2 linked regions of the Rhodoligotrophos appendicifer genome follow. The protein of the gene in region 2 binds, or shares a complex with, the protein of the main gene of each other region. Links are inferred from orthologs where the notes say so. Each region holds a gene or a part of one and is shown on either strand. Other genes may lie near its edges.

Evidence for each region. The genes of interacting proteins can lie anywhere in the genome.
Region 1: the proteins of rpsG (region 2) and tig are in contact, whole or in part, in a crystal structure (PDB 3GTY), measured with the Thermotoga maritima proteins. The link is inferred for Rhodoligotrophos appendicifer from one-to-one orthologs. Residues at the interface, in WP_004081843.1 of Thermotoga maritima: Lys34, Lys52, Lys55, Glu59, Arg62, Gln63, Glu66, Asn67, Lys69, Val71, Arg95, Ala109, Lys110, Lys111, Gly112, Arg113, Pro114, Glu117, Glu121, Ile124, Ala125, Tyr127, Asn128, Asn129, Thr130, Gly131, Lys135, Asp139, Arg142, Met143; in WP_004081061.1 of Thermotoga maritima: Glu122, Val124, Val129, Leu130, Tyr133, Glu188, Gly259, Ile262, Tyr263, Glu266, Ser270, Glu273, Gln274, Glu277, Arg308, Gln311, Ile312, Ser315, Tyr316, Glu325, Arg329, Arg336, Leu363, Phe366, Trp367, Arg373, Leu377, Arg381, Leu384, Glu387.

What each region holds. Positions count from the first base shown.
Region 1 is NZ_VHKL01000003.1:177,339-180,304, reverse strand. It holds tig (trigger factor), read left to right. Parts: upstream 1-658; coding sequence 659-2,275; downstream 2,276-2,966. Other genes in the region: clpP (ATP-dependent Clp endopeptidase proteolytic subunit ClpP), read left to right, coding at 2,554-2,966; FKM97_RS26245 (hypothetical protein), read left to right, coding at 190-333; FKM97_RS07735 (hypothetical protein), read left to right, coding at 1-39. UniProt on the Bacillus subtilis protein: Involved in protein export. Acts as a chaperone by maintaining the newly synthesized protein in an open conformation. Functions as a peptidyl-prolyl cis-trans isomerase.
Region 2 is NZ_VHKL01000017.1:12,445-20,179, forward strand. The notes cover bases 145-2,890. They hold rpsG (30S ribosomal protein S7), read left to right. Parts: upstream 145-1,155; coding sequence 1,156-1,626; downstream 1,627-2,890. Other genes in these bases: FKM97_RS24655 (VOC family protein), read right to left, coding at 145-346; rpsL (30S ribosomal protein S12), read left to right, coding at 761-1,132; fusA (elongation factor G), read left to right, coding at 1,648-2,890. Outside these bases: more of FKM97_RS24655, read right to left, coding at 1-144; more of fusA, read left to right, coding at 2,891-3,723; tuf (elongation factor Tu), read left to right, coding at 3,807-5,000; rpsJ (30S ribosomal protein S10), read left to right, coding at 5,067-5,375; rplC (50S ribosomal protein L3), read left to right, coding at 5,403-6,131; rplD (50S ribosomal protein L4), read left to right, coding at 6,143-6,763; FKM97_RS24695 (50S ribosomal protein L23), read left to right, coding at 6,760-7,053; rplB (50S ribosomal protein L2), read left to right, coding at 7,072-7,735.

The DNA of each region.
Region 1 (2,966 bases), on a different replicon or contig from region 2:
TTTACCAACCTAACCTTACCGCCGGAGACGTGGATGTAGCGAGATTGGCGACGCGGTTGGGCCTCACCAAAACTTGATGTCGCCACGAAAGGGCCATGTTGGCAGGCGGCTTGCTCCCCGATCCCGCATCAAGAGCCGAAGAGGCCGCCTTGTTCCGAAACGGAACAGGGGGCAGGGAGAACTCCAAAGATGGCAAAATTCGTCCTTCCGGTGATGGGGGGCTGGCTTGCGTTGATGATTTACAACAATGGCGCGCCGTCACTGCATGCTCTGATCATCGCGCTGTTCCTCAGCGGCTATATCGCCAGCCTGGCTTGGCTGTTGAACCGATAGAGAGGAGGATCGCCGTCCCAGTTTCGAATGGCTGCAGATGATTTTCAGCGCTGGCGCGCGTGAAAGTCATTGTGTTATAGAGGCGCCCGACTTATGCAGCAGCCGGACCGGACGCCTTGCGCGACCCGCGGGCGTGGTGGAATTGGCAGACACGCGAGGTTTAGGTCCTCGTGGGCTTAGCCCGTGGGGGTTCAAGTCCCTCCGCCCGCACCATGCAAGGCTCGATCCGGATGCGGCGTTATGCGACCGCGCGAAAACGGCAGGCCGCGCCGGACCCTGAGTGCTGGGCGCCCCATTTGGAACAAGAAGGATTTGCGACGTGCAGGTGACCGAGACCCTTAACGAGGGCCTGAAGCGCGAGCTTAAGGTGATTATTGGCGCAAGCGAGCTGGAACAGCAGCTCCAGGCCAAGCTGCACGAAATCAAGGACCAGGTGCGGGTGCGCGGATTTCGGCCCGGCAAGGTCCCGGTGCCGCATCTGAAGCGCCTCTATGGCCGGTCACTGATGGCGGAAGTGGTCCAGAAGAGCGTGGACGATTCGAGCCAGAAGGCGATCGCCGAGCGCGAGGAGAAGCCCGCCTACCAGCCGCAGATCGCGCTGCCTGAAGAAAAGGACGCGATCGAAGAGGTGATGGAAGGCAAGGCCGACCTTGCCTTCACCATGAGCTTCGAGATCGTCCCGGCCTTCGAGATCGGCGATCTGTCGACGGTCGAGCTCGAGAAGGAAGTCGCGGCGATCGAAGATGCCCATGTGGAGGAAGCCCTGGGCACGCTGTCGCGCAACTACCGCGAATTCGAGCCACGCGAAGAGGGTGCCACCGCGAAGAGCGGGGACCAGGTGACGATCGATTTCGTCGGCAAGATCGACGGGGTGGCCTTTGAGGGCGGCACGGGTACCGACGCGAAACTCGAGCTCGGGTCGAATACGTTCATTCCCGGCTTCGAGGATCAGCTGATCGGGCTCAAGGCCGGCGAGATCACGAAGGTCCATGTGAATTTCCCCGAGGATTACAGCGTGGCGACGCTGGCCGGCAAGCCTGCGACGTTCGACGTCACGGTAAAGGAAGTGGCCGCGCCCAAGGAACTCGTGATCGACGACGAGTTCGCCAAGAAGCTTGGCCTCGACAGCGCGGATGCCCTCAAGGAGAAGATCCGCGAGCAGATCGGCGGCGAATTCGAACAGATGTCGAAGACCAAGCTGAAACGGCAGCTGCTGGACCGGCTCGACGAGCGGTACAGCTTCACATTGCCGGAAAAGCTGGTCGAGAACGAGTTCAACCAGATCTGGCGCGCGCTGTCTTCGGAAATGGAGCGCGAGGGCAAGAGCTTCGAAGACGAGAATTCCACCGAGGAAGAAGCGCGGACCGAATATCGCAAGATCGCCGAACGGCGCGTTCGGTTGGGCCTCCTGCTGGGGCGGATCGGGGAACAGGCGAATGTCCAGATCGCCGATCAGGAGCTGCAGGCGGCGATGATCAACCGAGCCCGGCAGTTCCCCGGCCAGGAGCGGCAGGTGTTCGAGTTCTATCGCAACAATCCCAATGCGATGCTGGAGCTGCGCGGGCCAATCTTCGAGCAGAAGGTGGTCGATCACATCGTCGAGCAGACCAAGGTCACGGAAAAGCCCGTCAGCCGTGAAGAGCTGTTTACGGATCCGGATGCCGAGCACGATCACGACCATCACGGTCATGATCACACCCATCATCATCATGATCACGACCACGATCATGGGCACGATCACGACCATGGGCACGATCACGACCATGGGCATGATCACGACCATGGGCACGACCACGACCACGACCACGATCATGATCACGAGGGCGAACCCAAGGCCAAGAAGAAGGCTGCGCCGAAGAAGAAGGCTGCCGAGGCCGCCAGCGACGACAAGCCAGCAAAGAAGCCCGCCGCCAAGAAGGCCAAGTCCAAGGACGCTGAATAGGCGCGGGGCTGACCCTTTTCAACGATCCGGCGCGGTATCGCGGATGCGCCGCCGCGCCGCCGGAATGACCCACTCGTCCCTAAGCGGTCGTGGCCCTTGCGCCCCAGCCGCGAAGCACTTATCAGCAGGGAGTGGAGCGAAGCCTCACTCGTCGGTGCTCGGAACTTGCGGGCGGCGTTCGGACCACCATATTAGTCGAGGCCGCTCTCCGGCGGCCTGACCCCGGTCGAGATCGGCTTCTCGCTCCGGGTCCCCTTTCCTGCGAGGCCTTAAGCCCTATGCGCGATCCGCACGATATCTACATGAACACGCTCGTGCCGATGGTGGTCGAGCAGACCAACCGCGGCGAACGCGCCTATGACATTTATTCGCGCCTGTTGAAGGAGCGGATCATCTTCGTCACCGGCGGCGTCGAAGATCATATGTCGACGCTGGTCACGGCACAGCTCCTCTTCCTGGAGTCGGAGAATCCGAAAAAGGAAATCTCGATGTACATCAATTCGCCCGGCGGAGTGGTGACATCGGGGCTGGCGATCTACGACACCATGCAGTTCATCCGACCGGCAGTCTCAACGACCTGCATCGGCCAAGCGGCGTCCATGGGCTCGCTGCTGCTATGCGCCGGGGAGAAGGACATGCGCTTTGCGTTGCGACACGCGCGAATCATGGTGCATCAGCCCTCGGGCGGTTT
Region 2 (7,735 bases):
CACCGCCGCCATCCTGGACGAGCGCGATCTCGCCGATATAGTCACTGTGGAATGGCCCGTGAACGATCGTCCCACCTAGAGCTTGAATATTCCTGATCGCCGCCTTCATGTCCTCTACTGCGATACAGGTCATCCAGAAATTAGGCGTGCCATCGAAGGCGGGCGACGAAAGCTGATAAATTCCGCAAACGGGCGACTCCCCCCGATAGGCGATCCAGTAGGTGGCTCCGTCTGGAAGAGTTAAGCCGCGATAGGACCATCCCAACATAGCCTTGTAGAACGCCTTAGCGGTCTCCGCGTCCCAAGTTAGCAACTCGTTCCACCACACTTTTCCATGAACCGACATGATCCAGCCTCGCGATAAAAGGTGTTATTGGAGATATTCGAAACACAACCATGAAGGGTATCTCAACTCCGTTGCCATTAAGTTGACGCATTCGAGGCTCTCCAGCTGCTTCGTGAGAAAGTAAAGGAGAGAAAGCGTAGGGGTGGGGTTGACGCGCGGCAGGCAGATCAGTATGTTCCGCTCACTTTCAAACGACAGCTCGTAGGCGATTCCTTCTCCTAAACACTGTCGTGAAGGTAAGCGGCGAAAAAGTCGGGACACGACCTCGGGAACTTAGGTTCTCGCGGTCCTCTGGTTTATGAGCGCTAGCGGTCGGATCATCCCTCCGTTTCAGCGCTTGTTTTCGTGTCTCGATGCGCATCATCCGATGCGGCGTCAGTCACTCTTGAACAGTTGGACGAACGAAGAGCGCGAATGCCAACGATCAACCAGCTCATCCGCAAGCCCCGGGCGCCGCTCGGAAAGCGGAACAAAGTTCCGGCGATGGAAGCTTGCCCGCAGAAGCGAGGCGTCTGTACGCGTGTCTATACGACAACGCCAAAGAAGCCCAATTCTGCGTTACGTAAGGTCGCCAAGGTCAGACTCACCAATCAGTATGAAGTGGTGACCTACATTCCCGGTGAGGGACATAACCTTCAGGAGCACTCGGTGGTCCTGATCCGTGGCGGCCGCGTGAAGGATCTTCCCGGCGTACGCTATCATATCATCCGCGGCGTGCTTGACACGCAGGGCGTCAACGCCCGTCGCCAGCGCCGTTCGAAGTACGGCGCGAAGCGGCCGAAATGATCTCAGGTTTGAGGAGCTAGGCCATGTCACGTCGCCGCGGCGCAGACAAGCGGGAGATCAACCCCGATCCGAAGTTCGGGGACCTGATCGTCTCCAAGTTCATGAATAATCTTATGCGGGACGGCAAGAAGTCGGTGGCCGAGGGCATTGTCTATGGTGCTTTCGACAAAATCGAGACGCGTGCCAAGACCGATCCAATCGGCGTGTTTCATCAGGCGCTGGGAAACGTCAGTCCCGCCATTGAGGTTCGCTCACGCCGCGTTGGCGGTGCTACCTATCAGGTTCCCGTCGAGGTGCGCTTTGAGCGTCGTCAGGCATTGGCGATCCGCTGGATCATCTCGGCGGCCCGAGCTCGCAATGAAAATACAATGGTCGACCGTTTATCGGGCGAATTGCTGGATGCCGCAAATAACCGTGGTTCAGCAGTGAAGAAGCGCGAAGACACTCACCGGATGGCTGAGGCCAACCGAGCCTTCTCGCACTATCGCTGGTAACGGCCGAAAGAGAGTACCACAATGGCACGCACCCATCCGATTGAGGACTATCGTAACTTCGGCATCATGGCGCACATTGATGCCGGTAAGACGACGACCACCGAGCGTGTTCTTTTCTATACGGGAAAGAGCCATAAAATTGGTGAAGTCCATGAGGGTGCAGCCACCATGGACTGGATGGAGCAGGAGCAGGAGCGCGGCATCACGATCACGTCCGCTGCGACCACATGTTTCTGGAAGGGCAAGCGGCTGAACATCATTGATACGCCGGGCCACGTCGATTTTACGATCGAGGTTGAGCGCTCTCTGCGCGTGTTGGATGGTGCCATTGCTTTGCTGGATGCTAATGCGGGTGTGGAACCGCAAACAGAGACTGTGTGGCGTCAAGCCGACAAGTATCACGTGCCACGCATGATGTTTGTCAACAAGATGGATAAGACGGGCGCTGACTTCTACAAGTCAGTTGAGATGATAAAGACGCGACTTGGCGCAACACCCATTGTCATCCAGCTGCCGATAGGCGCCGAAACCGATTTCAAAGGCTGCATCGACCTCGTGAAGATGCAAGCCATCATTTGGCGTGACGAGTCCCTTGGAGCGGAATTCGATTATCTTGAGATTCCCGAGGACATGAAGGCGCAGGCGCTCGAATATCGTGAAAAGATGATCGAGCAAGCCGTGGAGCTGGATGAATCGGTCTTGGAAGCCTATCTGGAGGGGAATGAGCCAGATGAGGCGACGCTTAAGCGCCTGATCCGTAAAGGCACGTGCGAAGTGACCTTCTTTCCGATCTTGTGCGGGTCGGCGTTCAAGAACAAGGGAGTTCAGCCGCTTCTTGACGCTGTTGTCGACTACCTCCCGAGCCCGATTGAAATTCCCCCTGTAAAGGGTATCGATGTCAAGACGGGCGGTGAGATTACGCGCACGGCTGTCGATAGTGAACCGACATCTTTGCTCGCCTTCAAGATCATGAATGATCCGTTTGTTGGCTCCCTCACATTCTGCCGGATCTATTCCGGGAAGATTGAGGCCGGCACTCAACTGATCAATACGGTCAAAGAAAAGCGTGAACGTGTTGGCCGTATGCTGCAGATGCATGCAAACCACCGTGAAGAGATCAAGGAGGCCTATGCAGGCGATATTGTCGCTCTCGCGGGTCTGAAGGATTCCACCACCGGCGATACGCTCTCGGATCCGAACTATCAGGTCATTCTGGAGCGTATGGAGTTTCCTGAACCGGTCATCGAGATCGCGATCGAGCCGAATACCAAGAGCGATCAGGAAAAGATGGGCATGGCCTTGAACCGGCTGGCTCAGGAGGATCCGTCCTTCCGGGTGAAGACGGATGAGGAATCTGGCCAAACCATTATTGCTGGTATGGGCGAACTGCATCTTGACATCATCGTCGACCGCATGCGTCGAGAGTTCAAGGTTGAGGCGAAGGTGGGCGCGCCCCAGGTCGCTTATCGCGAGACGATATCGCGCAAAGCGGAAGTCGACTACACGCACAAAAAACAGACCGGTGGTTCTGGACAGTTTGCGCGCGTGAAGATTGTCATCGAACCAGCCGAGCAGGGGGCCGGGTTTTCCTTCGAGAGCAAAGTCGTCGGCGGTTCGGTTCCGAAAGAGTATGTTCCCGGCGTTGAAAAGGGGATCAAGAGCGTTGTGGAGACTGGCGTGCTCGCTGGATTTCCGATGCTTGATCTGAAGGCCAGCCTGATCGATGGGGCCTATCACGACGTGGACTCAAGCGTCATGGCTTTCGAAATCGCCGGCCGAGCTGCATTTCGCGAAGCGGCGCAAAAGGCCGGTGCCAAGCTGCTTGAGCCAATTATGCGGGTCGAGGTGGTGACGCCGGACGACTATATGGGCGACGTGATTGGCGATTTGAATTCTCGTCGGGGACAGATCCAGGGATCTGAAGGGCGTGGCGTGGTTCAGGTTATTACGGCCATGGTGCCGCTGGCGAACATGTTCGGTTACGTGAACAACCTGCGGTCAATGTCCCAGGGACGTGCGCAATACACGATGACATTCGATCACTATGCGGACGTGCCGAAGGCCGTGTCTGATGAAGTGGTTGCGAAATACGCTTGATCTGAACGGTCAGCGACAGAAGTGAACGGCCCGAAAGGGCATCGAGACAACGGCGTTTTCGCCAGTTCTCTTGGAGAGTTGAGATGGGCAAGCAGAAGTTCGATCGGTCGAAGCCGCATTGCAACATAGGGACGATTGGTCATGTTGATCATGGCAAGACGTCTTTGACGGCGGCGATTACGAAGGTTTTGGCCGAGACGGGCGGTGCGACGTTCACGGCCTATGATCAGATTGACAAGGCTCCTGAGGAGAAGGCGCGCGGGATCACGATTTCGACGAGCCATGTGGAGTATGAGACGGCGAACCGTCACTATGCGCATGTGGATTGTCCTGGGCATGCGGATTATGTGAAGAACATGATCACGGGTGCGGCGCAGATGGATGGGGCGATTTTGGTGGTTTCGGCGGCGGATGGCCCGATGCCCCAGACGCGCGAGCATATTCTTCTTGCGCGGCAGGTGGGTGTTCCGGCGCTGGTGGTCTATCTGAACAAGGTTGACCAGGTGGACGATCCTGAGCTTCTTGAGCTGGTTGAGATGGAGGTTCGGGAGCTTCTTTCGAAGTATGATTTCCCGGGCGACGACATTCCGATTGTGCAGGGTTCTGCACTGGCGGCGTTGGAGGATCGCGATCCCGGCGGCATGGGGCGTGATTCGATTTTGAAGCTGATGGCGGCGGTGGATGAATATATTCCGCAGCCTGAGCGTCCGAAGGACCAGCCGTTCCTGATGCCGATTGAAGATGTGTTCTCGATTTCGGGCCGCGGCACGGTTGTGACGGGTCGTATTGAGCGTGGCGTTGTGAAGGTTGGCGAGGAAGTTGAGATCGTCGGGATCAAGGACACGCGCAAGACGACGGTGACGGGTGTCGAGATGTTCCGCAAGCTGCTGGATCAGGGCGAGGCGGGCGACAATGTTGGCGCTCTTCTGCGTGGCGTGGACCGTGAGATGGTGGAGCGGGGCCAGGTTCTGTGCAAGCCGGGCACGGTGAAGCCGCATAAGAAGTTCACGGCGGAAGCCTATATTTTGACGAAGGAGGAGGGGGGCCGTCATACGCCGTTCTTCACCAACTACCGGCCGCAATTCTATTTCCGCACGACGGACGTGACAGGCGTGGTGACGCTTCCCGAAGGTGTCGAAATGGTGATGCCCGGCGACAACGTGTCGATGAACGTGGAACTGATCACACCCATCGCCATGGAAGAGAAGCTGCGCTTCGCCATCCGTGAAGGCGGCCGAACCGTCGGCGCCGGTGTCGTCGCCACCATCGTCGAGTAATTTTAATCCAGTCGGCGGCTTGGCGGGAAGTTCCGTCCAAGCCACCGAATTCGTGGGTCCAGGACTATGCAAAGGCAGAATATCCGCATCCGGCTCAAAGCGTTTGACCATCGAATTCTCGATACGTCGACGCGTGAGATCGTGAACACAGCTAAGCGCACGGGCGCTCAGGTTCGTGGTCCGATCCCGCTGCCGACACAAATCGAGCGGTTCACGGTCAATCGCTCTCCGCATGTGGACAAGAAAAGCCGAGAGCAGTTTGAGATCCGCACCCATAAGCGGCTTCTGGACATCGTGGACCCGACCCCCCAGACCGTCGACGCTTTGATGAAGCTCGACCTGGCGGCCGGTGTTGACGTCGAAATTAAGCTTTAAGCGCTCTTTAGCGAAAGGACCAAAGCGATGCGGTCAGGTGTCATCGCGCAGAAGCTGGGTATGACCCGCATCTATACCGAGGATGGCCGAAATATCCCGGTGACGGTTTTGAAGCTCGACAACTGTCAAGTTGTAGCGCACCGCACCGAGGAGAAGGACGGCTACACGGCGCTCCAGTTGGGTGTCGGCACTGCCAAGGTGAAGCGGGTAACGAAAGCTGAGCGTGGCTTTTTTGCGGCTGTTCAAGTCGAGCCGAAACGGAAGGTCGCCGAGTTCCGGGTGACTCCCGACAACCTCATCGAGGTGGGATCCGAGCTCACGGCAGATCACTTCGTTGCTGGCCAGTTCGTTGATGCGGCTGGGATCTCCATCGGCAAAGGCTTTGCAGGCGTGATGAAGCGCCACAATTTTGGCGGTCTCCGGGCCACCCACGGCGTCTCGGTTTCGCACCGCAGCCACGGGTCCACGGGAAACCGTCAAGACCCGGGCAAGGTGTTCAAGAACAAAAAGATGGCCGGGCACATGGGTGCGGAAAAAGTTACCACGCAGAATTTGCAGGTGGTCAAGACCGATACCGACCGTGGTCTCATTATGGTCAAGGGCTCGATCCCCGGTTCAAAAGGGGGCTGGATCTATCTTTCGGATGCTGTGAAGCGGAAGCTTCCAGAGAATGTGCCTTTTCCGGGTGCTTTCCGGAAGAATGGTACCGAAGCTCCGGCGTCTGCTGCTGAAGCGGCGCCTGAGACACAAGGTTGAAGGTGTTCGAGATGAAGATTGATGTCAAAACTCTCGATGCCGAGGACGCAGGATCGGTAGAGCTTGCCGACCATATTTTCGGTCTTGAGCCGCGTGCAGATATTCTTCACCGCATGGTGAACTGGCAGCTCGCAAAGCGACGCGCGGGGACCCACAAGGCCAAGGACCGGGGGGAAGTGGCCTACTCGACGGCAAAGATCTACAAGCAGAAGGGCACAGGCCGCGCGCGGCATGGCAGCAAGAAGGTCGGTGTCTTTCGTGGGGGTGGTAAGGCTTTCGGACCAGTTTCACGCGATCATGCCCATGATCTGCCGAAGAAAGTACGAGCCTTGGCTCTGAAGTATGCGCTGTCATCCAAGGCACGGGCCGAGGAAGTAATTGTTATCGACCAGGCCGTCTCTGGCGAAGCCAAAACGAAGTCGATATTGGCTTCGTTTGAGAAGCTTGGCCTTAAGCATGCGCTGATTATCGGTGGCACAGAGATTGATGTGAATTTTGGGCTTGCCGCACGGAACGTGCATGGGATCGACGTGCTGCCTGTCCAAGGCATCAACGTTTATGACGTGCTCCGCTGCAAGCAGTTGGTTTTGACCAAGGCCGCGATCGAGGCTCTTGAGGAGCGGTTTAAATGACCAACCCGAAGCTTTATGATGTGATTGTTAGCCCGGTGATCACCGAGAAGTCGACATTGGTCTCCGAGCACAATCAAGTGATGTTCAACGTGGCGCGGACGGCGTCGAAACCCGAGATTAAGCTCGCGGTTGAAACACTGTTTGGCGTCAAGGTGAAAGCCGTGAATACGCTGCTCCGCAAAGGTAAGGTGAAGCGGTTTCGGGGTATGCCCGGCCGGCAGAGCGACGTGAAGAAAGCGATCGTGACCCTCGAAGAGGGCCAATCCATTGACGTCACGACCGGCATCTGAGGATAGAGGCTTAGCGCTATGGCACTGAAAACCTATAAGCCGACGACACCGGGCCAGCGCGGTTTAGTGCTTGTCGACCGAAGCGGCCTCTGGAAGGGCAAGCCTGTCAAGGCGTTGACGGAGGGTCTGTCGAAATCCGGTGGTCGCAACAATCACGGTCGAATTACGGCTTGGCATCGTGGCGGCGGACATAAGCGCACCTATCGCATCATCGATTTTAAGCGCCGGAAGTTTGATGTGTCCGCAACCGTCGAACGGATCGAGTATGATCCAAACCGGTCCGCGTTCATTGCACTCGTGACCTATGCTGACGGAGAGCAGTCCTATATCCTGGCGCCTCAGCGGCTCAAGGAAGGTGACACCGTCGTTTCGGGCGCGAAGGTCGATGTTAAGCCTGGCAATGCAATGCCGCTGGCCAGCATGCCTGTCGGAACGATCGTGCACAACGTCGAGATGAAGGAAGGCAAGGGCGGGCAGATTGCGCGGTCGGCGGGAGCATACGCCCAGCTGGTAGGTCGCGATCAGGGCTATGCTCAGCTTCGCCTGCGCTCGGGTGAAACCCGCATTGTTCGCAGCGAATGCTTCGCCACTGTGGGTGCCGTGTCAAATCCTGACCACGCCAATACCTCGATTGGTAAGGCGGGTCGGAGCCGTTGGCTGGGCTGGCGCCCGGTGACACGCG